Salipiger sp. CCB-MM3: one gene and its partner. The protein of the gene in region 1 binds, or shares a complex with, the protein of each later gene. Links are inferred from orthologs where the notes say so. Each region holds a gene or a part of one and is shown in the gene's direction. Other genes may lie near its edges.

Region 1 (15,447 bases):
GCGCGATGACCGAGGCCAGTTCCTCGGCGCTCACCTCGCCCGCCTTGTAGCGATCATAGAAGCCGCGCGTGATGAAGATCCGCCCGTCCGGCGCCGCCAGCCCGTTGACCGGCGCGATCTCATAGATGTTCACACGGATCCGCGGCAGGTCGAGCGCCGCCGCCATCCGGTCGGTCAGCGCCTTGAGCTTCGGGTCGGCCAGTTCGGTCGAGCGGCCATCAAGCTCGCGCGCGGTGCGCCACGCCGAGAAGTGATAGGCGACGACGGCATAGGCGATGGCCAGCAGGATCGGCATGAACTTCAGCATGGGGCCAATATGGGGATGCGGGCAGGGCGCGCCAAGCCCTCATCGGGTGGGACTTGCGAGGCGGACAGATTGCGTATTTTGGGAACAATGAAAGTCTTCGCCGGCTGACAGCCCTTAGACTTCATTGTTCTTCAAATAGGCAAAGAAAAACGCCCCGGCCATGGAGAGGCCGGGACGTCGTAATCGCTTTCAAGCTGGCGCCGGGGATCACTCCTCGGATGCTTCTCCATCTGCCTCACCGGCCACCTCGTCCTCGTCGCCCTGATCGGCGATCCAGGCGACCGAGACCACGACCTCACCGGCGCGTGTGTTGAACACCTTCACGCCGCCGGCGTTGCGCGAGCGGAACGAGATGCCCTCGACCGGCACGCGGATCGACTGGCCAGTGGAGGTGGCGAGCATGATCTGATCGTCCATCTCGACCGGGAAGGAGGCCACGATCTCGCCGCCGCGCATGGATTTCTCCCATGCGGTGACGCCAAGCCCGCCGCGACCGCGCACCGGGTAGTCGTGGCTGGAGCTGAGCTTGCCGAGGCCCTTTGCGGTGATCGTCAGGATCAGGTTCTCGACTGCCGACATCTCGGCGTAGCGCTCGGCAGGCAGCAGGCTGTCGGCGTTGCCTTCCTCCTCTTCCGAAGCCTCGGCCTCATCGGCGATCCCGGCCATGGCCCGGCGCATCTTGAGGTAGGAAGCGCGCTCGTCCGAGGTCGCGTCGAAGTGCCGGATCACCGACATCGAGACCACTTCGTCACCATTGTTGAGCTTCACGCCGCGCACACCGGTGGAGTTGCGCGAGTTGAACACCCGCACGTCCGGCACCGGGAAGCGGATGGCGCGGCCCGAGTCGGTGACCAGCATCACGTCGTCGTCTTCCGAGCAGATGCGCGCGTTGATCAGGCGCATGTCCTCGCCGTCCTCGAACTTCATGGCGATCTTGCCGTTCGATTTGACGTTGGTGAAGTCAGACAGGCGGTTGCGGCGCACCGAGCCCTTGTTCGTGGCGAAGACGATCTGCAGATCGTCCCAGTCGTCCTCGGGGCGGTCCACCGGCATGATCGCCGCCACCGACACGCCCTGCGGGATCGGCAGGATGTTGACGATGGCCTTGCCCTTGGACGTGCGGCCCCCCTGCGGCAGGCGCCAGCATTTGAGCTTATAGGCCATGCCGTCGGTGGTGAAGAACAGCAGCTGCGTGTGGGTGTTGGCCACGAAGAGCTGGGTGACCACGTCGTCCTCTTTGAGGCCGCCGCCCGACAGTCCCTTGCCGCCGCGCTTCTGGGCGCGGAAATCGGCCAGCGGAGTACGCTTGATATAGCCCGACTGGGTGACCGTGACGACCATGTCCTCACGCTCAATCAGATCCTCGTCGTCCATGTCGCCGGCCCAGTCGACGATCTCGGTGCGGCGCGGCACGGCGAACTGGTCCCGGACCGCGATCATCTCGTTCGAGATGATCTCGAGGATGCGCTCGCGCGAGCCGAGGATCTCGAGGTATTCCTTGATCTTCCCGGCGAGATCTTCGAGCTCGTCGGTGACCTCTTTCACGCCCAGCTGGGTGAGGCGCTGCAGGCGCAGCTCGAGGATGGCGCGGGCCTGCGTTTCCGACAGGTTGTAGGTGCCATCCTCGTTCATCTTGTGGGTCGGATCGTCGATCAGACGGATGAACGGCGCGATCTCCTCGGCCGGCCAGCGGCGGGTCATCAGCTTTTCACGCGCTTCCGAAGCATCGGCCGAGGCGCGGATGGTCGCCACCACCTCGTCGACATTGGCCACCGCCACGGCAAGGCCGCAGAGGATATGCGAGCGTTCCCGCGCCTTGCGCAGCAGATAGGCGGTGCGGCGGGCGATCACGTCCTCGCGGAAGTCGAGGAAGGCGGTGAGGAAGGCGCGCAGGGTCAGCTGCTCGGGCTTGCCGCCGTTCAGCGCCAGCATGTTGCAGCCGAAGCTGACCTGCATCGGGGTGAAGCGGTAAAGCTGGTTGAGCACCACTTCGGCGGTGGCGTCCCGCTTCAGCTCGACCACCACGCGCACGCCGGAGCGGTCGCTCTCGTCCTGCACATGGGCGATGCCTTCGATCTTCTTCTCACGCACGCATTCGGCGATGCGCTCGATCATCGTCGCCTTGTTCACCTGATAGGGGATCTCGTCGATGACGATGGCGTAGCGGTCCCGGCGCAGCTCTTCGATGCGGGTCTTGGCGCGGATGATCACCGAGCCGCGGCCCTCGAGATAGGCCTTGCGCGCGCCGGAGCGCCCAAGGATCACGCCGCCCGTCGGGAAGTCGGGGGCGGGGATATAGTCAATGAGCTGCTCGGACGAGAGGTCCGGGTTCTCGATCAGCGCCAGCGTCGCGTCGATCACTTCGCCGAGGTTGTGCGGCGGGATGCGCGTCGCCATGCCCACGGCGATGCCCTCGGCGCCGTTGACCAGCACGTTGGGATAGCGCGCGGGCAACACCACCGGCTCGTTGCGCTCGTTGGCGTAGTTCGGAACGAAATCCACCGTGTCCTTCTCGATGTCCTCGAGCAGGGCTTCGGCGGTGCGGTCGAGACGCGCCTCGGTGTAACGGTAGGCCGCGGGCGGATCGCCGTCCATGGAGCCGAAGTTGCCCTGACCGTCGATCAGCGGCAGCGACATGGAGAAATCCTGCGCCATGCGGACCAGCGCGTCATAGACCGCCGAGTCGCCATGCGGGTGGTAGCGGCCCATCACGTCGCCGACGGCGGTCGCGCATTTGCGGTAGGACTTGGACTTGGTCTGCCCGTTCTCCCACAGCGTGTAGAGAATGCGCCGATGCACAGGTTTTAGGCCGTCGCGCAGATCGGGGATCGCGCGGCTGACGATGACGCTCATGGCGTAGTCGAGATAGCTCGACTTCATCTCGTCGATGATCGAGATCGCCGGCCCGTCGTAAGAGGAACGCTCGGGGCGCGGGGTTTCGTCTTCGTTTTCAGGGGTTTCCGGCGTGTCGTTCACGTTGCTCGCCCGTCCGTGATTTCTCTATATCTTGTTACAGCGAGTTATATCAGATGCTAGGTGTTGGGCGCAATGGCGCCGGGTTCCGATTTCTGGCAGCCACCGCGCATGGTGGCTAACATACTGTTTTCGTTGAAAACTAAGAATGCTCGCGGCACGCTTGTTACATGGTTGTCATGCGAGGTAAAGCCAATGGAGCAGAGCGCCACGGAACTGATGCTGAAGGGCTATGGGCTGACCACGGCCGAGCTTTTCTACCGGATGCCCGATTATCGCAACGTGCTGAACACATTTGTCTGGCAGGAGTATGATCTCGCGCCGGACCATCCGCGGCTCTTCAAGTTCATTGAGTTCTGGCAGGATGAGATCGAGGGGCCGCTGCATTCCGTGCGCTTCACCCACCGCAAGATGCTCTCGGGCGGCGAGTGGCGGCAGGTGGTGGGCGAGTTCCATTACCACTGACGCGGCGCTACCCGCGCGGCCGGATTATGCGTATTTTAAAAGAGAAGAAGGGCCCGGCATCGCGCGCGGGCCCTTCTTCTCTTTAGAAATACGCCGGGGGTGAATTCGCGCAGCGAAGAGGGGGCAGCGCCCCCTCATGCGGCCCGTTTCCGCTTTCGTATCAGGGAATGATACGGGTGTATTTCACGCCTTCCAGCGTCGCGCCGAGATGCAGGCCCGATTTGCCGAAGATCACCGCAATGATCGGGGCCAGCGAGGTGGTGGTCTCTGCCGCCAGCGTCTCGCCGCCCTCGGGGATGGCGTATTCGATGTTGGCGCCCGCGGCCCAGCCCGGCGAGCGGCGGAAGTTCATCAGCGATTCCTCGGTCATGAAGAACAGCACATGCGCATATTGCTGGGCGCCGATCTGCAGCCCGCCGGATCCCTTGACCACCGAGTAGTAATCCACCGTGGCGCCGTTCACCCGCAGCGCGCCGCGGCCATAGGCGCCGCCGAGCCCGAGACCGGCTTCGGTCACCAGCGGCATCACCAGCATGCCCGAGGATTTCGCCTGCAGGTTCCGTGTGCCGGGATATTGCGCGAACATCTGGCTCAGCGTCGCATCGACGCGCGCGTCGATGGTGGCCGCGCCGCTGCTGCCCACGCCATTGCCACAGGCGGCCAGAAGCCCCGTGGCGCCGAGCCCGATAAGGAGTCCCCGTCGAGTGTTGTTCATTCTGCTCGTTCCTCGTCGATCTACGGGCCGGCATGTCCCGGCCAAGCCTCACTGTCCGGCTGTCCCGCCGGTTGTCTGGCGCAAGTATAGGCAGGCCGCGCGGGCCTGTCACTAGATCATGCGCGGACGCGGCGGCAGCCCGCTAGCCGTTGAGCAAACGCGCGGCGGCGGGGGCGAAATAGGTCAGCACCCCGTCGCAGCCCGAGCGTTTGAAGGCGATCAGGCTCTCGAGCATGACCTTGTCGCGGTCGAGCCAGCCGTTCTCGAAGGCGCCGGCCAGCATCGCGTATTCGCCCGACACCTGATAGGCGAAGGTGGGGGCGCCGAACATGTCCTTGGCGCGGCGGCAGATGTCGAGATAGGGCATGCCGGGCTTGACCATGATCATATCGGCGCCTTCGAGCAGGTCGCGCTCGATCAGCCGCATCGCTTCGTCGGAATTGCCGGGCTGCATCTGATAGCTTTGCTTGTCACCCGCCAGCGCGCCCTTGAGCGCCCCCGAAGCGCCCACCGCGTCGCGGAAGGGCCCGTAGAAGCCCGAGGCATATTTCGCCGCATAGGTCAGCAGCAGCACGTTCTGGAAGCCCTCGCGTTCCAGCTCGGAACGGATCGCGCCGATGCGCCCGTCCATCATGTCCGACGGGCCGATGATATCGGCCCCGGCGCGGGCCTGGCTCAGCGCCTGTTTCACCAGCGCCTCGACGGTGCGGTCGTTGACGATCTCGCCATTCTCGATGAAGCCGTCATGGCCGGTGATATTGTAAGGATCGAGCGCCACATCGGTCATCACCGCGATATCCGGCACCGCGTCCTTGATGGCGCGGGTGGCGCGGTTCGACAGGTTCTCGGGGTTCCACGCCTCGGCGCAATCCTCGGTCTTCAGCGACGGATCGGTATAGGGAAAGAGGCAGATCGCCGGGATGCCGAGCGCATGCGCCTCGCGCGCCGCCTCGACCACCTTGTCCACCGACAGCCGGTTCACCCCGGGCATCGAGGCGATGGGCTCCGAAATGCCTTCGCCATCGCGCACGAAGACCGGCCAGATGAAATCGCCGGGCGTGAGCTGCGTCTGCTGGGTCAGGGCGCGGATCGCAGGGGATTTGCGCAACCGGCGCAGACGTGTGGCAGGAAAGGCGGCAATCACGGGTTTCATCGGGCGTGTCCTTCGTATCCCTTGTCAAGGTTTCCCTTGGGTGGCATGGAAAGACGCCTGTCACAAGGGCTGCCGCCCGGGCAGGGAACACCTCTGCGAGACCGGCGATGGCGCCGGGGCCCGCCCGCGCGCCGGGCTGGGGCGGCCTCGACCAAGGCCCCGCGGGCAAAAGGGAATGGGCCGCTGCGGCCCGGCTGAAAGAGTGGATACGCCGTGGACCTGACCGGCCTCGTCTCCGAAACCATCGACCTTCGGTCGTTTTCCAACCTGTGGTTCTGGATCGCGCTCGCCGTCACATGGTCGAGCACCAGCCATTGGGTGCTGGGCGTGCCCTTCGACATGGTGGGCCGGGCGCGCCGTCAGGGCGGGCAGGCGGCGCTGGACCTAGAAGACATGGTGCGCATCAACGTGAACCGGCGGCTCTTTATCATCGAGACGGCGGGGCTCTGGGTCGTCGGGCTTGGCGCGGCGGTGCTGACCATGCTGGCAAGCCTCGGCTTCTGGTACGATATCGAACTGGCGCAGGCGCTGTTCCTGCTCGGCTTCCCGCTCTCTTTGGTGGGGCTGATGGGCATCGCCACCGCCGAGCGTATTCGCAACCGGCGCCTGAGCGGCGAGGCGCTGTGGCGCAAGCTGACGGTGCATCGCTTCTGGACGCAGGTGATCGGCATGATCTCGATCTTCGTCACCGCCATGTGGGGCATGTATCAAAACCTCGGGCACGGCGTTCTCGGTTGACGCGGCGCTGCGGGCGCGCCATTTGAGCGGCATGTCCCAGTCACTTACCCAGATGGCCGGTATCACCATGGGCGGCGCGCCCGAGGGGTTCGACGCCAAGCTCATCCTTGCCGAGGTCGAAAAGACCGGCGGGCCTGTGCTGCATATCGCCCGCGACGACAAGCGCCTTGCGGCGCTGCGCGAGGCGCTGGCCTTCTTCAACCCCGGCATGCCGGTGGTGAGCTTTCCGGGCTGGGACTGCCTGCCCTACGACAGGGTCTCGCCCAACCCCGATATTTCGGCCACGCGCATGTCGACCCTCGCGGGGCTCGTGCATGGCATGCCGCAGCGCTATGTGCTGCTGACCACGCTCTCGGCGGCGATGCAGCGCATCCCAGCGCGCGAGATCCTGCGCGAGGCGGCCTTTGCCGCGCGGGTGGGCGACCGGATCGACGAGGCGGGGCTGCGCAGCTTCCTCGTGCGCATGGGCTTTTCCAACGCGCCTACGGTGCATGAGCCGGGCGATTACGCGGTGCGCGGCGGGATCATCGACATCTTTCCGCCGGGTGAGGGCGGGCCGGTGCGGCTCGACCTCTTCGGCGACGTGCTGGACGGCGCGCGGCGTTTCGATCCGGTCAGCCAGCGTACCACGGAAAAGCTCGATCTGGTGGAACTGGCGCCGGTCTCCGAGGTGATCCTCGACGAGGCGGCGATCACCCGCTTCCGGCAGAACTACCGCATCGAGTTCGGCGCTGCGGGCTCGGACGATCCGCTCTACGAGGCGGTCAGCGCCGGGCGCAAGACGCAGGGGATGGAGCATTGGCTGCCGTTCTTCCACGAAAAGCTCGAGACGCTCTTTGACTATATGCCCGGCGCGCCGGTGCTGATGGACGATCAGATCACCCCCGCGCGCATCGCCCGCTGGGACAGCATCACCGACCAATACGAGACGCGCCGCCACGCGATGACCCAAAAGGGCCGCATCGACTCGGTCTATAAGCCGGTGCCGCCGGGGCTGCTCTATCTCGACGAGCCGGGCTGGGATGCCGCCGTCGGTGCGCGCCGCGTGGTGCAGTTCAACCCGCTGCCGCAGGCCAGCGGTCCGGGTGTGGTGGACGCGGGCGGGCGCATCGGGCGCAGCTTCGCGCCCGAGCGGCAGCAGGAAAACATCAGCCTGTTCGCCGCGCTCGCCGATCACGTGAAGAAACAGCTCTCCGAAGGGCCGGTCTTGATCGCCTCTTGGTCTGAAGGCGCGCGCGAGCGTCTCACGGGCCTCATCGAGGACGAGGGGCTTGCCGAGGCGATCCCGGTCATGGACGGCACCCGCATCGGCAAGCGCGGGCTGCATCTGGCGGTCTGGGGGCTGGAGCAGGGCTTTGTCGCGCCGTGGGGCGATCCCAAGAGCGGCGGCAAGATCACCGTGATCTCGGAACAGGACGTGCTGGGCGACCGGCTGATCCGCGCGCCGAAGAAACGCCGCAAGGCCGAGAACTTCCTCACCGAAGCGCAGTCGCTCACTCCGGGCGATCTGGTCGTCCATGTGGATTTTGGCATCGGGCGCTATCAGGGGCTCGAAGTGATCACCGCCGCCGGGGCGGCGCATGAATGCCTGCTGCTGGAATACGCCGAGGGCGCGCGGCTTTACCTGCCGGTGGAGAACATCGAGCTGCTGTCGCGTTACGGCCATGACGAGGGGCTCCTCGACAAGCTCGGCGGCGGCGCGTGGCAGGCCAAGAAGGCGCGCCTCAAGGAACGCATCCGCGAGATGGCCGACAAGCTCATCCGCGTGGCGGCTGAGCGCGCCCTGCGCAAGGCGCCGATCATCGACCCGCCGCCCGGCGCGTGGGAAAGCTTCTGCGCCCGCTTTCCCTACAATGAGACCGACGACCAGATGAGCGCCATCGAGGATGTGCTGGCCGATATGACCAGCGGCAACCCGATGGACCGGCTGATTTGCGGCGATGTGGGCTTCGGCAAGACCGAGGTGGCGATGCGCGCCGCTTTCGTGGCCGCCATGTCCGGCGTGCAGGTGGCGGTGATTGCCCCCACGACGCTGCTCGCCCGCCAGCACTACAAGAGCTTTGCCGAGCGCTTCCGGGGCTTCCCGCTCAACGTCGCGCCGCTGTCGCGCTTCGTCACCTCGGGCGATGCGGCCAAGACCCGCGACGGCATCTCCAAGGGCACGGTGGACATCGCCGTGGGCACCCATGCGCTGCTCTCGAAAAACATCCGCTTCAACAATCTCGGGCTGCTGATCATCGACGAAGAGCAGCATTTCGGCGTTGGCCACAAGGAGCGGCTGAAACAGCTGCGCTCGGACATCCACGTGCTGACGCTGACCGCGACGCCGATCCCGCGGACGCTGCAACTCTCGCTTTCGGGCGTGCGCGATCTGTCGATCATCGGCACGCCGCCCGTGGACCGGCTGTCGATCCGCACCTATGTCTCCGAGTTCGATCCGGTGACCATTCGCGAGGCGCTGCTGCGCGAGCATTACCGCGGCGGCCAGAGCTTCTTTGTGGTGCCGCGCATTTCGGATCTTCCCGAAATAGAGGAATTCCTGCGCGAACAGGTGCCCGAGGTCTCTTTCGTCGTGGCGCATGGTCAGATGGCGGCGGGCGAACTCGACGACCGGATGAACGCCTTCTACGACGGCAAATACGACGTGCTGCTGGCAACGACCATTGTCGAGTCGGGCCTCGACATTCCCACCGCCAACACGATGGTGGTGCACCGCGCCGATATGTTCGGCCTGTCGCAGCTTTATCAGATCCGTGGCCGGGTCGGGCGCTCCAAGACCCGCGCCTATGCCTATCTGACCACCAAGCCGCGCACCAAGCTCACCGACAGCGCCGAAAAGCGCCTGCGTGTGCTAGGCTCGCTCGACACGCTGGGGGCCGGCTTCACGCTCGCCAGCCAGGACCTCGACATCCGCGGCGCCGGCAACCTGCTGGGCGAGGAACAATCGGGTCAGATGCGCGATGTGGGCTATGAGCTTTATCAGTCGATGCTCGAGGAGGCGATCGCCAAGATCAAGTCGGGCCAGCTCGAAGGGCTCACCGACGATGACGGGCAATGGGCTCCGCAGATCAACCTCGGTGTGCCGGTGCTGATCCCCGAGGATTATGTGCCCGATCTCGACGTGCGCCTCGGCCTTTACCGCCGCCTGTCTGAGCTGACCACCAAGGTCGAACTCGAAGGTTTCGCCGCCGAGCTGATCGACCGTTTCGGCAAGCTGCCGAAAGAGGTCAACACGTTGATGCTGGTGGTGCGGATCAAGGCGATGTGCAAACGCGCCGGGATCGCCAAGCTCGACGGCGGCCCCAAGGGCGCGACGATCCAGTTCCACAACGACAAATTCGCCAAGCCCGAAGGGCTGGTGGAATTCATTCAGGCGCAGAACGGTCTGGCGAAGATCAAGGACAATAAGATCGTCGTCCGCCGCGACTGGGCCAATGACGTGGACAAGATCAAGGGCGCCTTCGCCATCGCCCGTGACCTTGCGGAAAAGGCGGGCACGGTGAAGCCGCGCAAGGCCAAGAAAGGCTGAGGTAGAGGGGGCGCTGCTCCCGCCGCACGATCTGCGGCGCTGCTAGAAGTAGGGGGCTCTGCCCCCGCCGCACGACCTGCGGCGCTGCTAGAGGTAGGGGGCTCTGCCCCCGCCGCGCTGCGCGCGTCTCCCCCGGGATATTTGACCCAAGAGGAAGCGGCGGGGTGGGGCGCGGGTCCGTGCCTTCCTCTTGGTAGAAATATCCCCGCCGGAGGCAGGCCGGAGCGTGCCGTGGGCGGGGATATCGGGCAAAAGCGCCGTGCCTCAGCCCATGCGTTCCGAGCTGTAGCTGCCCGGCGAGGCGGGGAAGACCACGGTCTTGTCGCCGTTGATGAAGACCCGGCGGTGGGCATGCGCGTGGATGGCGCGGGCCAGCACCTGCGCCTCGACGTCGCGGCCCAGCGAAACGTAATCCTCGGGCGATTGCGCGTGGGTGACGCGCACGATGTCCTGTTCGATGATCGGGCCCTCGTCGAGGTCGGCGGTGACGTAATGCGAGGTCGCGCCGATCAGCTTCACGCCACGCTGATAGGCCTGCTTGTAGGGGTTGGCGCCCTTGAAGCTGGGCAGGAAGCTGTGGTGGATGTTGATGATCCGCCCCGACATCTTGCGGCACATCTCGTCACTGAGGATCTGCATGTAGCGCGCCAGCACAATGAGCTCGGCACCCGAGTCTTCGACGACCTGCATGATCGCCGCCTCGGCCTGCGGCTTGTTCTCCTTGGTGACCTTGATGCAGTGGAAGGGGATATCGGCGTTCACCACCACCTTTTGGTAATCCATGTGATTGGAGATCACCGCGACGATCTCCACCGGCAGCGCGCCGATGCGGCAGCGGTAGAGCAGGTCGTTGAGGCAATGGCCGAAGCGGCTGACCATCACCACCACTTTCATCTTCGCCGCCTCGTCGTGGAAGGCGAAATTCATGCCGAAGCTCTCGGCCACGGCGGCGAACGCCTCTTCCAGCGCGGCGATCTCGGCGCCGGTCTCGCTGCGGAAGCTGACCCGCATGAAGAAATTGCCGGTGGCCAGATCGTCGAACTGGGCGCTGTCGGTAATGTTGCAGCCCTGCTCGGCCAGAAAGCCGGAGATGGCGGCGACGATGCCGCGGGTCGAGGGGCATTGCACGGTGAGGGCGTAGGAGGAGCTCATGATCGGTCCGTTTCTTTCCCGAAAATCTGTCTGGGGATGTCGCTGCCGCCTGCGCCGGGGGAGGTCAAGCGGAATACCGCGCCATCAAAGCGCAACTTTCTGCGCTTGCGCGGTGCCGGGGCGACATGTTTCTCGGCAGATGCGACAGGGACGCCATCGGAAACTCCTGCCCGGCAGCGCGGCATAGGGCAGGCGGTTGGGGCAGACCGCGTCGTTGCCCAATGCGCGGGCGGCGGCGATGCGGGAAGATGCACCTCAGAGGTGTGTTTGCGGACTAACCGCTTGTGAAATAGGGAAGGAGGCCTTACCCCAAGGGAAAGTGCCCGGAAGTCCGTGCCGTCCTCTCGGCTTCCCGGCCTGCAAACCCGGACCCGTCGAGACCCCCTTTCATGACCGAAACTTCCTTCAGCGCCCGCCTTTCAGAACTTCTGCATTTCATTTATCCCGATCTCAATGCCGACATCCTGTCCAGTCAGGTCATCGACGCCTTCTGGCCCGAGAACAAGAGCCGCCGCCGTCAGCCGCGCAAACCGGGCAACAATCTGTGGTCGCAAAAAGATGCTGTGCTGATCACCTATGGCGACAGTCTGATCGACGGCAGTCACAAGCCGCTCGATTTGATGAACCACTTCCTGCGCAGCCGGATGAAGGGCGTGGTCAACGGCGTGCATGTGCTGCCGTTCTTCCCCTTTACCTCGGACGATGGCTTTGCGGTAACCGACTATCGCAAGGTGAACCCGCAGCTTGGCGACTGGGTGGATATCACCCGCATCGGCGACGAGTTTCACCTGATGTCGGATCTGGTGCTCAACCACGTCTCTTCGCAGGGGGTGTGGTTCAACGCCTACCGGCAGGGGCAGAAGCCTTTTGACGAGTTCTTCTTCGAGGCGTCGCCGGACGACGATGTCTCGATGGTGGTGCGCCCGCGCACGACGCCACTGCTGCAGGAGGTCGAGACGGCGATGGGCACCCGCTATGTCTGGTGCACCTTCAGCCACGACCAGATCGACCTCGACTTCCGCAACCCCGAAGTGCTGCTGGAGATCCTGCGCATCATCCGTCTGCATGTGGACAATGGCGTGCGGATCATCCGGCTCGATGCGGTGGCCTTCCTGTGGAAGGAGATCGGCACCAACTGCATCCACTTGCCGCAGACCCACGCGGTGATCCGCCTGCTGCGGCTGCTGATGGATTACGCCACCGAAAGCGTCATTCTGCTGACCGAGACCAATGTGCCGAAGGCCGAGAACCTCTCGTATTTCGGGCACCGCAACGAAGCGCATATGGTCTACAACTTCCCGCTGCCACCGCTGGTGCTGCACGCGATGATGGCAGGGACGGCGAAATATCTCAACGACTGGCAGCGCGCTATGCCGCCCGCGCCGCTGGGTTGCGCCTATCTCAATTTCACCGCGTCGCACGACGGCATCGGCATGCGCCCCGCCGAGGGGCTGCTGCCGCCTGAAGAGGTGGGCAAGGTCATCGACACGGCCAAGGAACTGGGCGGCCTGGCCTCCATGCGCTCGCTGCCCGGCGGCGGCGAGAGCGTCTATGAGCTTAACTGCGCCTTCTTTGCCGCCATGGCGCGTACCTACAAGGGCGAGGATGACCAGCATCTGCCGCGGTTCCTGTGCTCGCAGACCATCGTCATGTCGCTGGAGGGGATCCCGGCCTTCTACATCCACTCGATGCTGGGCACGCCCAATGACCTCGAGGCGGTGCAGCGGCGCGGGATGAACCGGGCGATCAACCGCCACCGCTGGGACTATGGGCAGCTCAACGCCTACCTCGATGATCCCGAGACGGTGCATGCGCAGGTGCTGGAGATGCTGTCGGACCGGCTTAAATTGCGCGCTGAGCAGGCGGGTTTCCACCCCAACGCGACGCAGTTCACGCTCAATCTCGACGAGCGGGTGTTTGGCCTCTGGCGGCAGTCGCTGGACCGCTCGCAGTCGATCTTTGCGCTGCACAATTGCTCGGACGAAGAGGTGGTGATCCCGCACGAGGGGCTGAACCTGATCGCTGACGAGCATTGGGTCGACCTGCTGTCCGGCGAGACCATCGAGGCCGGGCCGGTGACGCTGGCGCCTTATCAATGCCGCTGGATCTCGAACCAAGGGTAGGGGTCCCAAGGGGGCGCTGCCCCCGTCCGCCGGTGGCGGACTCCCCCGGGATATTTGTGTCTAGACGAAGCGGACGGTGAACCTTCGGGCGTTTTCGCGCGTTGACCTGTGCAAACATCTGGAGGGTGGCATGTTCGACTGGATCTCGGGGTTCATTGACGCGGTAGGGGCGTTCGGCATCGGTGTGCTGATGTTTCTCGAAAACGTCTTCCCGCCGATCCCGTCCGAACTGATCATGCCGCTGGGCGGGTTCAACGCCGCCGCCGGGACCGAGCATCTGTTCTGGGTGATCGTCGCGGGCTCGATTGGCTCGCTGGCCGGGGCGCTGTTCTGGTACTGGATCGGGCGCAGGCTGGGCACGCACCGGCTGAAGCGGCTGGCCGCAAAACATGGCCGCTGGCTCACCATTCTGCCCGAAGACCTCGACCGCTCCAACGATTGGTTCACCCGCCATGGCGGCAGCGCGGTGCTTATCGGGCGGCTGATCCCGACGGTGCGCACCTTCATCTCGGTGCCCGCGGGCGTGGCGCGGATGCCGCTGGCAAGCTTCATGGCCTTCTCGGCGGTGGGCACGGTCAGCTGGACCGCGTTTCTGGCCTTCGCGGGGTTTCTGCTGGGCTCGCAATACGGGCTGGTGGCGGGCTGGCTCGATCCGGTCTCTACCGCCGTGGTCGTGGGAATCATCGGCGTCTACATCTGGCGCGTGGCCACCTACGGGCGGCGCAAGACCCGCAAGGCAGGCGCGCGAGAGGATCACACCGAGGCATGAAAAAAGGGGCGCCAGCGGCGCCCCTTTTCAGTCGTCTGTGCGCTGCGTCAGAGACCCAGTGAGCCCAGCACGATCACGCTGATCGTCGCGAAGACCGGGATCGCCACGGCGACCACGAAGATATCGGCGTAGCTCTTCTTGTGAGTCATGCCGGTGATCGCCAGCAGGGTGATCACCGCGCCATTGTGCGGCAGCGCGTCAAAGCCGCCCGAGGACAGCGCCGTCACCCGGTGCATGAGCCCCATGGAAACGCCCTGATCCATGCCCATGGCCGCGAATTGCTCGCCAAGCGCGTTGAGCGCGATGGACATGCCGCCCGAGGCCGAGCCGGTGATGCCCGCAAGCACGTTCACCGCTACCGCCAGCGAGGCGACCGGGTTCTCGGGAAAGAGGCCCAGCACCGCGTCGCGGATCAGCCCGAAGGCGGGCAGCGAGGCGATGACCGCGCCGTAGCCGACCTCGGAGGCGGTGTTGAAGATCGGCAGGAGCGAGCCCATCGTGCCGTTGTTCACCGTCTCTTTCACGTCCGCGAAGCGGCGCCAGTTCAGCGCCACGGCGAGGATGATCGAGACCACCAGCGACACGATGATCGCCCAGATGCCTGCGACGCGCGACAGCGAGGTCTCGCCGTATTGCGGGTCTGCGAGGTAGTCGGCGGACATGTTGGGGATCACCACATAGGTGAAGAGCGCGTTGAGCGCGATCACCGCAATCACCGGCGCGATCGCCGCGGCAAAGCCCGGACGGTCGGCATCCTCGGGCAGCGAGGAATCCGCCGCGGTGCGTTCATGGGTGCCGTAGCCTTCGCCGCGGCCCTGCGCGGCCTTGGCGCGGCGGCTCAGCCAGAGCGTGCCGCCCGCCAGCATGATCAGGCCCGCCAGCGTGCCCAGCAGCGGTGCCGCAAAGACGTTGGTGCCGAAGAACGGGATCGGGATCGCGTTCTGGATCGCCGGGGTGCCGGGGAAGGCGGTCATGGTGAAGGTGAACGAGCCGAGCGCGATGGCTGCGGGCAGCAGGCGCTTGGGCACGTCAGCGCGGCGGAACAGCGCGTTGGCGATCGGGTAGATGGCGAAGGCCACCACAAAGAGCGACACACCGCCGAAGGTGAGCACGCCGCAGGCCAGAACGACGGCGAGGATCGCGCGATCCCCGCCGACCCATTCGACGATCTTCTCGGCGATGGTCCGTGCCGCGCCGCCATCGGCCATGACCTTGCCGAAGATCGCGCCCAGCAGGAACAGCGGGAAATAGGTGATCACATAGCCGCCAAGCGACTTCATGAAGACCTGCGTATAGGTGGCCAGAACCGGCAGACCGCCCGACATCAGAACGGCCAGCATGGCCAGAAGCGGTGCCAGGATCAGCACGTTGATGCCGCGGTAGGCCAGATACATTAGCAGGCCAAGCGACACTATGATCCCAATGAGACCCATTCTTCTCCTCCTCTCGATTTGAAGCACCCCGCGGGGAGGCACCGGGCATGGGAGGTCCGGCGCGGGCAGGGCTCTAAAAATCCTCTACTC
Region 2 (14,894 bases), 2.4 Mb from region 1 along the record:
GGATTTCCAGATCTTCACCAAGATCGTGCTGCCGCTGTCGTTCCCGGCGCTGGCAAGCTTTGCCATCTTCCAGTTCCTCTGGACGTGGAACGATCTGCTGGTGGCGCTGGTTTTCCTCGGCACCGATGACGACCGGCTGGTGTTGACCGCGCGGCTGGTCAACCTCATGGGCTCGCGCGGCGGGCAGTGGGAAATCCTCGCCACCTCGGCCTTCGTGTCGATCGTGGTGCCCTTGCTCGTGTTCTTCGCGATGCAGAAATATCTGGTGCGCGGCCTGCTGGCCGGTTCCGTAAAGTGATCGAAAGTGCCTGAGCCATGAGCAATAAGACAACCCTCCCTGTGCCCTCGACCGAAGACCGCGACTGGTGGCGCGGCGCGGTGATCTATCAGGTCTATCCGCGCAGCTTTCAGGACAGCAACGGCGACGGTGTTGGCGATCTGCTGGGGATCTCGCGCCGCCTGCCGCATATCGCCTCGATGGGGGTGGACGCAGTGTGGATCTCGCCGTTCTTCCGCTCGCCGATGAAGGACTTCGGCTATGACGTCAGCGATTACTGCGACGTCGACCCGATGTTCGGCAGCCTTGCGGATTTCGATACGCTGATCGAGACGGCGCATCAGCTTGGCCTGAAAGTGCTGATCGACCTCGTCATGTCGCACAGCTCGGACCAGCACCCGTGGTTCGAGGAAAGCCGCAGTTCGCGCGACAATCCGCGCGCCAATTGGTACGTCTGGGCGGATGCAAAGCCCGATGGCACGCCGCCCAACAACTGGCTGTCGATCTTCGGCGGCTCGGCATGGCAATGGGACACGGTGCGCTGCCAGTATTACCTGCACAACTTCCTGACCTCGCAGCCCGATCTCAACTTCCACGAGCCCGAGGTGCAGCAGACGCTGCTTGAAACCGCGCAGTTCTGGCTCGACCGGGGGGTCAACGGCTTCCGCCTCGATACGGTGAATTTCTACACCCACGACAAGGAGCTGCGCGACAACCCCGCGCTGGCCCCCGAGCGGCGCAACCCGATCACCGCGCCGGCGGTGAACCCCTACACATGGCAGGAACATCTTTACGACAAGACCCAGCCCGAGAACCTCGAGTTTCTCGCCAAGCTGCGCAAGCTGATGGACCGCTACAACGCCGCCGCCGTGGGCGAGATCGGCGAGGATCTGCGCGGTCTGGAAGTGCTGGGCGAATACACCTCGGGCAATGAGCATCTGCAGATGTCCTATGCCTTCGAGTTGCTTTCCGACAAGCCGCCCTCGGCCGCCTACGTCAAGGACGTGATGGACAAGGTGCATGAGGTCGCCAGCGACGGCTGGGCCTGCTGGGCCTTCTCGAACCATGACGTCGTGCGCCATGTGACGCGCTGGGGCATCGGCGACGGTGGCGCGCGGGCCTACACCACGCTGATGATGTGCCTGCGCGGGTCGGCCTGCATCTATCAGGGCGAGGAACTGGCGCTGCCCGAGGCGGTGCTGGCCTTTGAGGATTTGCAGGATCCCTATGGCATCCGCTTCTGGCCCGCCTTCAAGGGCCGCGATGGTTGCCGCACGCCGATGGTCTGGGAGCCGCACGCTCATCACGGCGGCTTCACCGAGGGCCAGCCGTGGCTGCCGGTGAGCCACGAGCATCTGCGCATGACCGTCGAGGATCAGGAGAAGGACCCGGCGGCGATCCTGCATCACTACCGCCGCGCCATCGCCTTCCGCCACGCCCATTCGGCGCTGCGCAAGGGCGAGATCACCGATGTTAAGGCGCAGGGCAGCGTGCTCAGCTTCCACCGCATCAACGATGAAGAAGAGCTGTTCTGCGCCTTCAACATCGGCCGTGACCCGGCGGCGATCGACGCGCCCGCGGGCAAGTGGCAGCAGGTGGGGGTCGAACTGGGCTCCACCGGCACGGCGCCCGACGGCAAGTTCCATCTCGGGCCGTGGCAGCCCGCGCTGGCGCTGCGGATGTGATCAGCAGGGTGATGGGCAGGCAACGAGGATAAGGGGGAGACCATGGCGGATCTGAAACTGGCCAGCGTCGGCAAGACCTACGGCGGCACCGTCGAGGTGCTGAAGGACATCAATCTCGACATCACCGCGGGCGAGTTGATCGTCTTTGTCGGTCCGTCGGGCTGCGGCAAGTCCACGCTGCTGCGGATGATCGCCGGGCTCGAAAGGATCACCGCTGGCACGCTGGAGATCGACGGACAGTTGGTCAACGATGTGCCGCCCGCACAGCGCGGCATCGCCATGGTCTTTCAGAGCTACGCGCTCTATCCCCATATGACCGTGCGCGACAACATGTCCTTCGCACTGCAGATCGCCAAGAAGAGCAAGGAAGAGATCGCCGCCTCGGTCGAGCGCGCCGCCAAGATGCTGCAGCTGGAGCCCTATCTCGACCGTCTGCCCAAGGCGCTCTCGGGCGGGCAGCGCCAGCGTGTCGCCATTGGCCGGGCCATCGTGCGCGACCCCAAGGTCTATCTCTTCGACGAGCCGCTGTCGAACCTCGACGCGGCGCTGCGCGTCGCCACCCGTATCGAGATCGCCCAGCTGAAAGAGGCGATGCCGGACCGCACGATGATCTATGTCACCCACGATCAGGTCGAGGCGATGACGCTGGCCGACCGCATCGTGGTGCTGGCCAATAAGGGCGTGGCGCAGGTCGGCTCGCCGCTGGAGCTGTACGAGACGCCGAACAGCGAGTTCGTGGCGCAGTTCATCGGCTCTCCGGCGATGAACATGCTGGCGGGCGAGGTCACCGGCACCGGCCCGCGGACCACCGTGGCGCTGCAGGCGGGTGGCACCGCGCTGTCGGACGTACCCACCACCGACGCCGACATGGGCCTCAAGGTCAACGTCGGCATCCGACCCGAGGATTTCACCATTGCCGAAGGCGCGGCGATCTTCCGGGGCAGGGTGGCGCTGACCGAGGCGCTCGGCGAGGTGACGCTGCTGCATTTCGAGCCCTCTGAAGGCGCCAAGGAAGCGGTGATCGCCAAACTGCCGGGCATCCACAAGGGGCTGCGCGGCAGCGATGTGGCGCTCACGGCGGAACCTGCGAAGGTGCATCTTTTCTCGGATGGCGTCTCGCTGCTCTATCGCTGAGCAGGGCAAAAGCCTCTCAAGACTTTTGCAAATCTCTTCGAAGAGAGTTGTTTTGCACGGGCCTAGGCTGATTTACACTGAAATGGCGCCGGAACGCCCCTAGTGTTCCGCAAAAGTTCTCTTTTGAGCATTGCGATCCGGCTGGTTTCCCCTATGTGTAGAGGCGTTCCTTTCCCGAGGGTCTTCATGCCAGAGCTCAAGCAGATCGAAGTTCGCGGCGCGCGCGAGCACAACCTCAAGAACATCGACGTGGACATCCCCCGCGACGAGCTGGTGGTGATCACCGGGCTGTCGGGCTCGGGCAAGTCCTCGCTGGCCTTCGACACCATCTATGCCGAGGGTCAGAGGCGCTATGTCGAGAGCCTCTCGGCCTACGCGCGGCAGTTCCTCGACATGATGGAAAAGCCCGATGTTGATCATATCGCGGGCCTCTCGCCGGCGATCTCCATCGAACAGAAAACCACCTCGAAGAACCCGCGCTCGACGGTCGGCACGGTCACCGAGATCTATGACTATCTGCGCCTGCTGTTTGCCCGCGTCGGCACGCCCTACAGCCCCGCCACCGGCCTGCCTATCGAGGCGCAGCAGGTGCAGGACATGGTCGACCGCGTCATGGCGCTCGAGGAGGGCACCCGCGGCTACCTGCTGGCGCCGATCATCCGCGACCGCAAGGGCGAGTACCGCAAGGAATTCCTCGAGCTGCGCAAGCAGGGCTTCCAGCGGGTCAAGGTGGATGGCGCGTTCTACGAGCTTGACGAACCGCCGACCCTCGACAAGAAATTCCGCCACGACATCGACGTGGTGGTCGACCGCATCGTCGTGCGCGAGGGGCTGGAGACGCGGCTTGCCGACAGTTTCCGCACCGCGCTCGATCTGGCCTCCGGCATCGCCGTGCTCGAAACCGCGCCGCGCGACGGCGAGGGCGAGGCTGAGCGGATCACCTTCTCCGAGAATTTCTCTTGCCCGGTCAGCGGCTTCACCATCTCCGAGATCGAGCCGCGGCTGTTTTCCTTCAACGCCCCCGTGGGCGCCTGTCCCGATTGCGACGGGCTTGGGGTGGAGCTGTTCTTCGACGAAAACCTCGTGGTGCCCGATATCACGCTGAAGGTCGCCGACGGGGCCATCGCACCGTGGCGCAAGGGCAAGTCGCCCTATTTCCTGCAGACCATCGAGTCGATCGCCAAGCACTATGGGTTCGACAAGAACGCCCGCTGGAAGGATCTGCCCAAGAAGGTGCAGGAGGTCTTCCTGCGCGGCTCGGGCAAGGAAGAGATCCCCTTCCGCTACGACGAGGGCGGGCGCGTCTATCAGGTGACCCGCGCCTTCGAGGGCGTGATCCCCAATATGCAGCGCCGCTACCGCGAGACCGACAGCGCCTGGGTGCGCGAAGAGTTCGAGCGTTATCAGAACAACCGGCCCTGCGGCAGCTGCGGCGGCTACCGTCTGCGCCCCGAGGCGCTGGCGGTGAAGATTGGCGACGCCAAAGCCGGGCAGGACAACCTGCTGCACATCGGCCATGTGGTCGAGAAGTCGATCCGCGAGGCACATGAGTGGATCGAGACCGTGCCCGCCGCGCTCTCGGGACAGAAGAACGAGATCGCCCGCGCCATCCTCAAGGAGATCCGAGAGCGGCTTGGCTTTCTCAACAACGTCGGCCTCGACTATCTGACCATGTCCCGCGCCGCGGGCACCCTGTCGGGCGGCGAGAGCCAGCGTATCCGACTGGCGAGCCAAATTGGCTCGGGGCTGACGGGCGTGCTCTACGTGCTCGATGAGCCCTCGATCGGGTTGCACCAGCGCGACAATGACCGGCTCATCGGCACGCTGAAATCGCTGCGCGATCAGGGCAATACGGTGATCGTGGTCGAGCATGACGAGGATATGATCCGGCAGGCCGACTATGTCTTCGACATCGGCCCCGGCGCCGGGGTGCACGGCGGCAATGTGGTCAGCCACGGCACGCCGCCGATGATCGCCGACGATCCCGCCAGCCTCACCGGCCAGTATCTCGCCGGCACGCGCGAGATCGCCGTGCCGAGTGAGCGGCGCAAGGGCAACGGCAAGATGCTGAAAGTGGTGAAAGCCACCGGCAACAACCTCAAGGGCATCGACGCGGAATTTCCGCTGGGCAAGTTCGTCTGCGTCACCGGGGTCTCGGGCGGCGGCAAATCCACGCTGACCATCGAGACGCTCTACAAGAACGCCGCCATGCGGCTCAACGGCGCGCGCGAAACCCCGTCGCCCTGCGAGACGATCAAGGGGTTTGAGTATCTCGACAAGGTCATCGACATCGACCAGCGCCCGATCGGGCGCACGCCGCGCTCGAACCCGGCCACCTACACCGGCGCCTTCACCCCGATCCGCGACTGGTTCGCCGGGCTCCCCGAGGCCAAGGCGCGCGGCTACAAGCCGGGGCGGTTCAGCTTCAACGTCAAGGGCGGCCGCTGCGAGGCCTGTCAGGGCGATGGCGTTATCAAGATCGAGATGCACTTCCTGCCCGACGTCTACGTCGAATGCGAGACCTGCAAGGGACAGCGCTACAACCGCGAGACTCTGGAGATCAAGTTCAAGGGAAAGAGCATCGCGGATGTGCTTGATATGACTGTGGAAGAGGCGCAGGAGTTCTTCCAGTCGGTGCCCTCGATCCGCGAGAAGATGGACGCGCTGATGCGCGTCGGGCTCAGCTATGTGAAGGTCGGCCAGCAGGCGACGACGCTCTCGGGCGGCGAGGCGCAGCGGGTGAAACTCTCGAAGGAACTGGCGAAACGCTCGACCGGGCGCACGCTCTATATCCTCGACGAGCCGACCACGGGCCTGCATTTTGAGGATGTGCGCAAGCTTTTGGAAGTGCTGCATGAGCTGGTGGAGCAGGGCAATACTGTGGTGGTGATCGAGCACAATCTCGACGTCATCAAGACCGCCGACCACATCATCGACATCGGCCCCGAGGGCGGCGACGGGGGTGGCGAGATCGTCGCAACCGGCACCCCCGAGGATGTGGCCGAGGTCGGGCGTTCGCACACCGGCCAGTACCTCAAGCCGATGCTGCGGACCGGCAAGGTCGCCGCGGAATAGCAGCGCAGCGCGGCCGCGAGGTTGCGCCATGCGTATTTGACAAGAGAAGAAGGACCGGCGCTTGTGGCAGCGCTGGTCCTTCTTTCGTCTAGATCAAAATATCCCGGGGGTCCGGGGGCAGCGCCCCCGACGCTTTTTAGCGCGCCAGCTGCGCGAGACCGCCGATGATGTCGAGCACGGCGCCGGTGTCGGGATCGACGCGGTAGATGTAGTCATCGACGTTGTAATAGGTGCGGCGCGGGTCAAGATCGTAGCGGCGCGGGTCGCGGATCACCACGTAATCGCGGTCGATACGGTCACCCCGGTCGAAGCGGCGGTCGCGCACCCGGTCGTGGTCGCGATCGTCATAGCGGTCGTGGCCGTAGTGATCGCGGTCGCGCTCGTGACGCACCGGCGCCTGCTTTTTGTACTGGCCCGGCGGCATGCAGGCCGCGTTCTTCTTGGCAAGGCCCGGCGGGCAGCCCTTGGGCGCGGCGGTGGCGGCCATCGGGGTGGCCAGAGCGGCGGCCGACAGGGCCGCGAAAGTGAGGGTACGCAACATCATGCTCTCCTGTACGTGGTGCGGAGTTATACGCAGAGAACGCAGTCCCCCGCCGCAGCGGTTCCGTAACATATGCAAATATCAGCGGGTTTCCGCCAGCGGCTCAGGCGCTCCAGTCGGGCTTTCGCTTGTCCAGAAAGGCCGACATGCCTTCGCTGGTGTCGCGCTCGAGCATGTTTTCCACCATCACGTGCCCGGCGAGCGCATAGGCCTCGTCGAGCGGCAGCTCGGCCTGCGCGTAGAACGCCTGTTTGCCGATCTTCACCGCCCTGGGCAGTTTCGACGCCACGGTTTCAGCCAGGTCTAGGGCCGCGCCAGCGAGGTCCTCGGCGGGAACCACGCAGTTGATCAGCCCCATGGCCTGCGCCTCTTCGGCATGGATGAAGCGGCCCGTGGTCAGCATCTCGAAGGCCTGTTTGCGCGGCAGGTTGCGGGTCAGCGCCACCATTGGCGTCGAGCAGAAAAGACCGATATTGACGCCATTGACCGCAAAGCGCGCGTCCTCTGCCGCCACCGCCATGTCGCAACTCGCCACCAGCTGGCAACCGGCGGCGGCGGCGATGCCATGGACCTGCGCAATCACCGGCTGGGGCAGGCGGGTGAGGCCCGTCATCACCTTGGCGCAGCGGGCGAAGAGATCGGCGAAATAGCCCGCGCCCTTGTCCTCGGCCTGCCGCCCGGCCTGCATCTCGCGCAAGTCATGCCCGGCGCAGAACACCTTGCCCGCGCCCGAGATCACCACGGCGCGGATCGCTCTGTCGTGCGCCAGCGCATCGATCTGGTCCTGCAGCGCGGCCAGCATGGCATCCGACAGCGGGTTCAGCCGCTCGGGCGCGTTCAGCCGCAGATGCGCCACCGGCCCGGTGTCGTGACGTTCGAGAATTGCCATCTTGTCCTCCTCCATCCTCGCGGGCAGCCTAGCCAGCGGAGATGAGGGGCGAAAGAGGCGGGAGGTCGCATGACGCTGCAGTTCACCATACCGGAGATGAAGGGCTATCTGTCGGAGGTTTTTCCGCAGGTCGAGGGGATGTTCGGCATCGAACGGATGGATGAGGACCTGCTGGTGATGCGGCTGATCACCGGTGATCAGCATCTGCGCCCGGGCGGCACCGTCTCTGGCCCGTCGATGTTCGCGCTGGCGGATGTGGCGGCCTATGTGGCAACGCTGGCACGCATTGGGCGGCAGGCGCTGACCGTCACCACCCATTGCTCGATCGACTTCATGCGCAAGCCTGCCTCCGGCTGCGATCTGCTGGCCGAGGCGCGGCTGCTGAAGCTCGGGCGCAGCCTGAGCGTGACCGATGTGCTGCTCTACAGCGAAGGCTCACGCGAGGCGGTCGCCCATGCCTCGCTGACCTATGCCATTCCGCCGCGCCGCTAGGCCTCCGCGCGGCCTCAGAGCGCTTCGGGAAAGGCGAGCCCGGCCTCGGTGGCGCAGGCGCGGATCCGCGTGAGCACTTCGCCAGGCAGGGTGACGCCCTCTGTGCGGGCGCGTGCGGCGGCGCTGGCAGCGCGGTCGCCGGGGATGCGCACCGGGCGCGCGGGGTCGATCGGGCGGCTGTTGCGGCAGGCCTCATTGAGGTGCTCGACCTGCGACACGAAAGCCTCGCGCCCGCCGAAGGCCTCGGGGTCGATCACCTGCAAAAAGACATTCGCGCCCCAGCGCGTCGGCGCCTCGACCCGGCCATGGCCAGCGAGCGCCTGCGTCAGCATCTCGACCATCAGCCCCATGGCAAACCCCTTGTGGCCATGATCCGCCCCGCCCACCGGCAGGATCGAGCCCTTGGGGCTCTGGTTGATCACCGTGGGATCGGTGGTGGCATGGCCGGCGCCGTCCAGCATCCACGGATGCGCAAACTCGGTGCCAGAGTTGATGTGCTCGCGCACCTTCGACAGCGTGGTGATCGAGGCGCAGGTGTCGATCAGCACCGGATGATCGCGGCCGGGATAGCCCACTGCCCATGGATTCGGGGTGAGCAGCGGCTCGCAACCGCCGTAGGGCGCCACCCATTCGCCCGAGGGATCGGAGGTGGCAATGTAGCACACATAGCCCTGCTCGGCGGCGATCCGGGTCAGGGCCGACAGACAGCCGATGTGATGGCTGCGGCGGATCGCCATGGCGGCCATGCCATACTCGGCGGCGCGCGTCATGCAGGTCTCGAGCGCGTGGCGCATCACCCAGTGGCCCGGCAGGTAATTGCCATCCCAAAGCAGCGTGACCTTATTGTCGGCCAGCACCGCATGGCTGCCTTCCTTGGTCATCAGATCCTTGGCAAGCTCGGGCAGGTAGTAGGACACCATCGAAATGCCATGGGTGGTGACCCCGATCTCATCGGTCTGGATCAAGAGCTCGGCCACGGTGGCGGCCTTGTCGGCGGGCAGGCCGCCCTGTTCCAGCAGGCTGCGGGCGAGGGTGTAAAGGGCGGTGCGGTCAAATGTCTGGCTCATGGCTCTGTTGTCGGGTGCCTTTGCCCTTTGGTCAACGGCGGTTTCCCGCAACCGCCCTGCGGGGGCCCGCGGCGCGGATTTTCTGCGCTGCCGCATGGGTTACGCCAAGGCCCCGCGCGCAGGAGGGGTTGCGAAGCGCCGCCATCGGCGCAATCCTCTGCCCCTGAAGGCTCTGCTGACCGCGCGCGGTGCGGCGCATAAGCCATTGGTCTAATATGCGCCCGATCATGGCCTGATAGGCTGGGCGCACTCGAAGAAGGATTTGAGCCATGGAGATGAGCGATTCCCGCGTGATCAAGGCCCCGCGAGAGGTGGTCTGGGCGGCGATCCTGAGCCCCGAGGTGCTGAAGGCCTGCGTGCCGGGCTGCACCGAACTGACCGGCACGCCCGAAGAGGGCTATCAGGCCACGGTGGTGCAAAAGGTCGGCCCGGTGAAGGCGACCTTCAAGGGCACGGTGACCCTGTCGAACATGAATGAGCCCGAAAGCCTGACGCTCTCGGGCGAGGGCAAGGGCGGCGCGGCGGGCTTTGCCAAAGGCGGCGCCGATGTCAGCTTCAAAGAGGTCGAAGAGGGCACCGAGCTGACCTATGCGGTGGACGCCAAGGTCGGCGGCAAGCTGGCGCAGCTCGGCAGCCGGATCATCGACGGTTTCGCCAAGAAGATGGCCGACCAGTTCTTCACCAATCTGCAGGATGCGGTCGAAGGCCCGGCAGACGCCGATGCGGCGCCCGAGGCCGAAGGCGAAGCCGCCGAAGAGGGTAAGAAAAAAGGCTGGTTCAAGCGGATGGTCTCGGGCTGATCCCCGTGCCAGAGTAACACCAAGCCAAAACCGAACAGTCATCCCAGGGAGGGAACGTATGACCAAGGTAACGATGACGGTGAACGGCAAATCGGTCAGCAAGGAGGTCCGGGGCAATATGCTCATGACCGAGTTTCTGCGCGACGAGCTGCATCTGACGGGCACCCATGTGGGCTGCGACACCTCGCAATGCGGCGCCTGCACGATCCACGTCAACGGCGAGAACGTGAAGGGCTGCACCATCTTTGCCGCCGAATGCGACGGCGCCGAGGTCGGCACGATCGAAGGGCAAGCCAATGCCGACGGCTCGCTCAACGTGATCCAGCAGGCGTTTCAGGACCACCACGGCCTGCAGTGCGGTTTCTGCACGCCGGGCATGGTGATGGCCGCCGCCTCGCTGCTGCAGGAGAATCCCAAACCCTCCGAGGCCGAGATCCGGCATTACCTAGAGGGCAATATCTGCCGCTGCACCGGCTATCATAACATCGTCAAGGCGATCATGGCCGCCAGCGGTCAGGACGTGAGCAGCATCGCGGCGGAGTGATGCGGGCCAAGTGAGAGCGGCGGGGCGTGTGGAGGCGTCTGGCTGCGAGTATTTTGGGAAAGATGAAAGGCGCTGAGCGGCGCTTTTGACGGACCGAAGGCGGAGGGGAGACCGCCATCGGTGACGGGAGGACCGGCGGTCGCAAAGCGCGCCGGGTGGAGAGTTCGAGGCGGGCAGGCCCGCCGGCATATCAGGGAGGAGACCCCATGCCGAAGGATCATGGAATCGGCGCGGCGCAGAAGCGGCGCGAGGACGTGCGCTTTCTGACCGGCGCCGGTCAGTACACCGACGACATCAACACCTACGGGCAGGCCTACTGCCATTTCCTGCGCTCGGATGTGGCGCATGGCAAGATCACCTCGATCGACACCAGCGCCGCTGAGGCGATGCCCGGCGTGGTGCGCATCTTCACCGGCAAGGATTTCGAAGGCATCGGCGGGCTGCCCTGCGGCTGGCAGGTCACCGACAAGCACGGCGAGCCGATGAAGGAACCGGCGCATCCGGTTCTGGCGCAGGGTAAGGTCCGCCATGTGGGCGATCCGATCTGCGCGGTGATTGCCGACACGCTTGATCAGGCGCGCGATGCCGCCGAGGCCATAGAGGTGGAGATCGAAGATCTTCCGGCGGTGGTCGACATGAAGGCGGCGCTGGAGAGCGGTGCGGCCCTGGTGCACGACGATCTGTCGGACAACCTGTGTTATGATTGGCAGTTCGGCTCGGATCAGGAGGCGGTGGACAAGGCCTTTGCGGAGGCCGCCCATGTCACCACGCTGGAACTGGTCAACAACCGGCTGGTGGCCAACCCGATGGAGCCGCGCGTGGCACTTGGCGAGTACAACCGCGCCAATGACGAAAGCACGCTCTACACCACCTCGCAGAACCCGCATGTGATCCGGCTGCTGATGGGGGCCTTTGTGCTGGGCATTCCCGAGCACAAGCTGCGCGTGGTCGCGCCTGATGTCGGCGGCGGCTTTGGCACGAAGATCTTCCACTACGCCGAGGAGGCCTTCGTCACCTTCGCCTCGCGGCAGATCAACCGGCCCGTCAAATGGACCTCGACCCGCTCCGAGGCCTTCATGTCCGATGCCCATGGCCGCGATCACGTGACCAAGATCGAACTGGCGCTGGATGCGGACAATAACTTCATCGGGCTGCGCACCGACACGCTGGCCAATATGGGGGCGTATCTGTCGACCTTCTCCAGCTCGGTGCCAACATGGCTGCACGGCACGCTGATGGCCGGCAATTACAAAACCCCGGCAATCCAGGTGAACGTCAAGGCGGTCTTCACCAACACCGTGCCCGTCGATGCCTACCGCGGCGCGGGCCGCCCCGAGGCGACCTTCCAGCTTGAGCGGCTTGTCGACAAGGCGGCGCGGGAGCTGGGCGTGGACCCGATCAAGCTGCGCCGTCAGAACTTCATCGAGAGCTTCCCCTATGCGACCCCGGTGGCGGTGGAATATGACACCGGCGACTATGTGGCGACCATGGACAAGCTCGAAGCGATGATCGACATCCCCGGCTTTGCCGCTCGCCGCGCCGAGAGCGAGGCGAAGGGCAAGCTGCGCGGGCTTGGGGTTAATTGCTACATCGAGGCTTGCGGCATCGCGCCGTCAAACCTTGTCGGGCAGCTCGGCGCAAGGGCGGGGCTCTACGATGCGGCGACCGTGCGGGTGAATGCCACCGGCTCGATCTCTGTCATGGTTGGCGCGCACAGCCACGGCCAGGGGCATGAGACCGCCTTCCCGCAGGTGGTGGCCGACATGCTGGGCATCGACGAGAGCATGATCGACATCGTCCACGGCGACACCTCGAAGATCCCCTTCGGCATGGGCACCTATGGCTCGCGCTCCTTGGCGGTCTGCGGCTCGGCCATGGTCCGCGCCACTGAGAAAATCATCAATAAGGCCAAGAAGATCGCGGCCCATCTGATGGAGGCTTCGGAGGGCGACATCGAACTGAAGGATGGGCAGTTCACCGTGGCGGGCACCGACAAATCGGTGGCTTGGGGCGATGTGACCCTTGCCGCCTATGTGCCGCACAACTACCCGCTCACCGAGATCGAGCCGGGGCTGGAAGAGACCGCCTTCTATGATCCGGCCAATTTCACCTATCCCGCGGGGGCCTATGCCTGCGAGGTGGAGGTCGACCCCGAGACCGGCAAGGTCACCATCGAACGCTTTGCCGCCGCCGATGATTTCGGCAATGTGGTGAACCCGATGATCGTCGAGGGGCAGGTGCATGGCGGACTGGCGCAGGGCATAGGTCAGGCGCTGCTGGAAAGCTGCGTCTACGACGCCGACGGCCAGCTGCTTTCGGCCAGCTACATGGATTACGCCATGCCACGCGCCGGGGACGTGCCGTTCTACATGGTCGATCACAGCTGCGCCACGCCCTGCACCCACAACCCGCTTGGGGTGAAGGGCTGCGGCGAGGCCGGGGCCATCGGCTCGCCGCCCGCCGTGGTCAACGCGGTGCTGGATGCGCTCAACCATGCGGGACATGACGTGGCGCATATCGACATGCCCGTTTCGCCGCATCGTGTGTGGCAGGCGATGCAGGGCTAGGGGATTTCAGCGCTATTTCCCGGCGCAGGTGCTTGCATCTCGCGCCGGGGGACGTGAGTATTTGGCGAAAGATGAAAGGGATAGCGGCAGGGCCCGCACCCTTTTCGCAGGAGGATGACGATGTACAGCTTCGACGTTGTGAAACCCGGCACGCTGGATGACGCGCTGGCCGCGCTCGGCGAGGATGAGGCGCAGGCGCTGGGGGGCGGGCAGACGCTGATCCCCTCGCTCAAGCAGCGGCTTGCCATGCCCTCGGTGCTGGTGAGCCTTATGGGGATCGAAGAGATCAAGGGCGTGTCCAGCGAGGGCGGCGTGCTGACCGTCGGCGGCGGCGCCAGCCATGCCAGCGTGGCGCGTGAGGCGGCCTCGAGCTACCCGGCGCTGGCGGCGCTGGCGGGCAATATCGGCGATCCGGCGGTGCGCAACCGCGGCACCGCGGGCGGCAGCCTTGCCAACAATGATCCGGCGGCCTGCTATCCGGCGGCGGCGCTGGCCTCGGGCGCGACGATCGTGACCAACGCGCGCGAGATCGCGGCGGACGAGTATTTTCAGGGCATGTTCACCACCGCGCTCGACGAAGGCGAGATCATCACCGCGGTGAAATTCCCGATCCCGGAAAAGGCCGCCTACATTAAGTTCGAGCAGCCCGCCTCGCGCTTTGCGCTGGTGGGGGTCTTCGTGGCGAAATTCGCCGACGGTGTGCGCGTCGCGGTGACCGGCGCGTCGGAAGAGGGCGTGTTCCGCTGGACCGAAGCCGAAGACGCGCTGTCAGGCGATTTCTCGGCCGCGGCGCTCGACGGGCTGTCGGTGCCTGCGGAGGGGCTGATGACCGACCTGCATGGCTCGGCGGCCTACCGCGCGCATCTCATCGGCGTGCTGACCAAACGGGCCGTCGCGCAGGCGTGACCCTTTACGCGGCTCCAGATTGGCGCCCTCCGGGAGACCGGGGGGCGTTTTTTGTGACGTGCTTTAGCGCGCGAGAGCCAGCAGGCCCGCCACGTCCAGATGCTGCTCCATATGGTCGGCCAGCGCATCGAGCACGCTGTCGACCTTGGCCTCGTAGCGCAGATCGCTGCGCGCCACGCCCAGCCCGTCGAGCCAGCGCGCGCGGAAGGCATCATCGGCAAACAGCCCGTGCAGATAGCTGCCGGTGATGCGCCCACCCAATGAGATCGCCCCATCGGGCGCGCCGTCGACCATCGCGAAGGGCCGGGCGCAATCGGGGCCGTCGGTCTGGCCGATGTGGATCTCATAGCCATCGAGCGGCAGACCGCTGGCGGCATGGGTGGCGCGCACGCGGGTCAGGCGTTTCTCGGCGGTCATCACCGTGTCCACATCCAGCAGCCCGAGGCCCGCGTCCGTGCCAGCCGGGCCTTCGATCCCCTCTGGGTCCGAGATGCTGCGGCCCAGCATCTGGTAGCCGCCGCAGATGCCGAGCACATGGCCGCCGCGGCGCACATGGGCGGCGAGGTCGACGTCCCAACCCTGCGCGCGCAGAAAGTTGAGATCGCCGCGGGTGGATTTGCTGCCGGGCAGGATCACCAGATGGGTATCGCCGGGAATCGCCTCGCCGGGGGCCAGCATCGACAGCGCCACGCCCGGCTCCTGCGCCAGCGGGTCGAGATCGTCGAAATTGGCGATGCGTGAAAGCGCGAGGCACACCACCTTGAGCCCATCCGCGCGGGAGCGGCGCGGCAGGTCGAGCGCATCCTCGGCGGGCAGAAGATGCGCGTCGCGGAACCACGGCAGCACGCCGAAGCCGCGCCAGCCGGTGTGCTCGGCGATCATCTGGTAGCCATCGTCAAAGAGCGTGGGATCGCCCC

The links.
Region 2: the proteins of mfd (region 1) and uvrA are in contact, whole or in part, in a crystal structure (PDB 4DFC), measured with the Escherichia coli proteins. The link is inferred for Salipiger sp. CCB-MM3 from one-to-one orthologs.

What each region holds. Positions count from the first base shown.
Region 1 is NZ_CP014595.1:2,578,708-2,594,154, forward strand. Bases 6,050-10,080 are described here. They hold mfd (transcription-repair coupling factor), read left to right. Parts: upstream 6,050-6,382; coding sequence 6,383-9,880; downstream 9,881-10,080. Other genes in these bases: AYJ57_RS12440 (component of SufBCD complex), read left to right, coding at 6,050-6,351. Also shown: AYJ57_RS12415 (M48 family metalloprotease), read right to left, coding at 1-307; gyrA (DNA gyrase subunit A), read right to left, coding at 515-3,283; AYJ57_RS12425 (usg protein), read left to right, coding at 3,476-3,745; AYJ57_RS12430 (YSC84-related protein), read right to left, coding at 3,906-4,460; hemB (porphobilinogen synthase), read right to left, coding at 4,603-5,613; more of AYJ57_RS12440, read left to right, coding at 5,827-6,049; purU (formyltetrahydrofolate deformylase), read right to left, coding at 10,145-11,032; AYJ57_RS12455 (alpha-amylase family glycosyl hydrolase), read left to right, coding at 11,422-13,155; AYJ57_RS12460 (DedA family protein), read left to right, coding at 13,286-13,924; AYJ57_RS12465 (GntP family permease), read right to left, coding at 13,972-15,357. UniProt on the Escherichia coli protein: Couples transcription and DNA repair by recognizing RNA polymerase (RNAP) stalled at DNA lesions. Mediates ATP-dependent release of RNAP and its truncated transcript from the DNA, and recruitment of nucleotide excision repair machinery to the damaged site.
Region 2 is NZ_CP014595.1:148,675-163,568, forward strand. Bases 2,894-6,371 are described here. They hold uvrA (excinuclease ABC subunit UvrA), read left to right. Parts: upstream 2,894-3,282; coding sequence 3,283-6,171; downstream 6,172-6,371. Other genes in these bases: AYJ57_RS00720 (ABC transporter ATP-binding protein), read left to right, coding at 2,894-3,096; AYJ57_RS00730 (excinuclease ABC subunit A), read right to left, coding at 6,308-6,371. Outside these bases: AYJ57_RS00710 (carbohydrate ABC transporter permease), read left to right, coding at 1-298; AYJ57_RS00715 (alpha-glucosidase), read left to right, coding at 316-1,962; more of AYJ57_RS00720, read left to right, coding at 2,005-2,893; more of AYJ57_RS00730, read right to left, coding at 6,372-6,715; AYJ57_RS00735 (enoyl-CoA hydratase), read right to left, coding at 6,816-7,601; AYJ57_RS00740 (PaaI family thioesterase), read left to right, coding at 7,671-8,093; AYJ57_RS00745 (Ldh family oxidoreductase), read right to left, coding at 8,108-9,160; AYJ57_RS00750 (CoxG family protein), read left to right, coding at 9,430-9,960; AYJ57_RS00755 ((2Fe-2S)-binding protein), read left to right, coding at 10,019-10,504; AYJ57_RS00760 (xanthine dehydrogenase family protein molybdopterin-binding subunit), read left to right, coding at 10,711-13,071; AYJ57_RS00765 (FAD binding domain-containing protein), read left to right, coding at 13,192-13,977; AYJ57_RS00770 (cobyric acid synthase), read right to left, coding at 14,041-14,894. UniProt on the Escherichia coli protein: The UvrABC repair system catalyzes the recognition and processing of DNA lesions. UvrA is an ATPase and a DNA-binding protein. A damage recognition complex composed of 2 UvrA and 2 UvrB subunits scans DNA for abnormalities.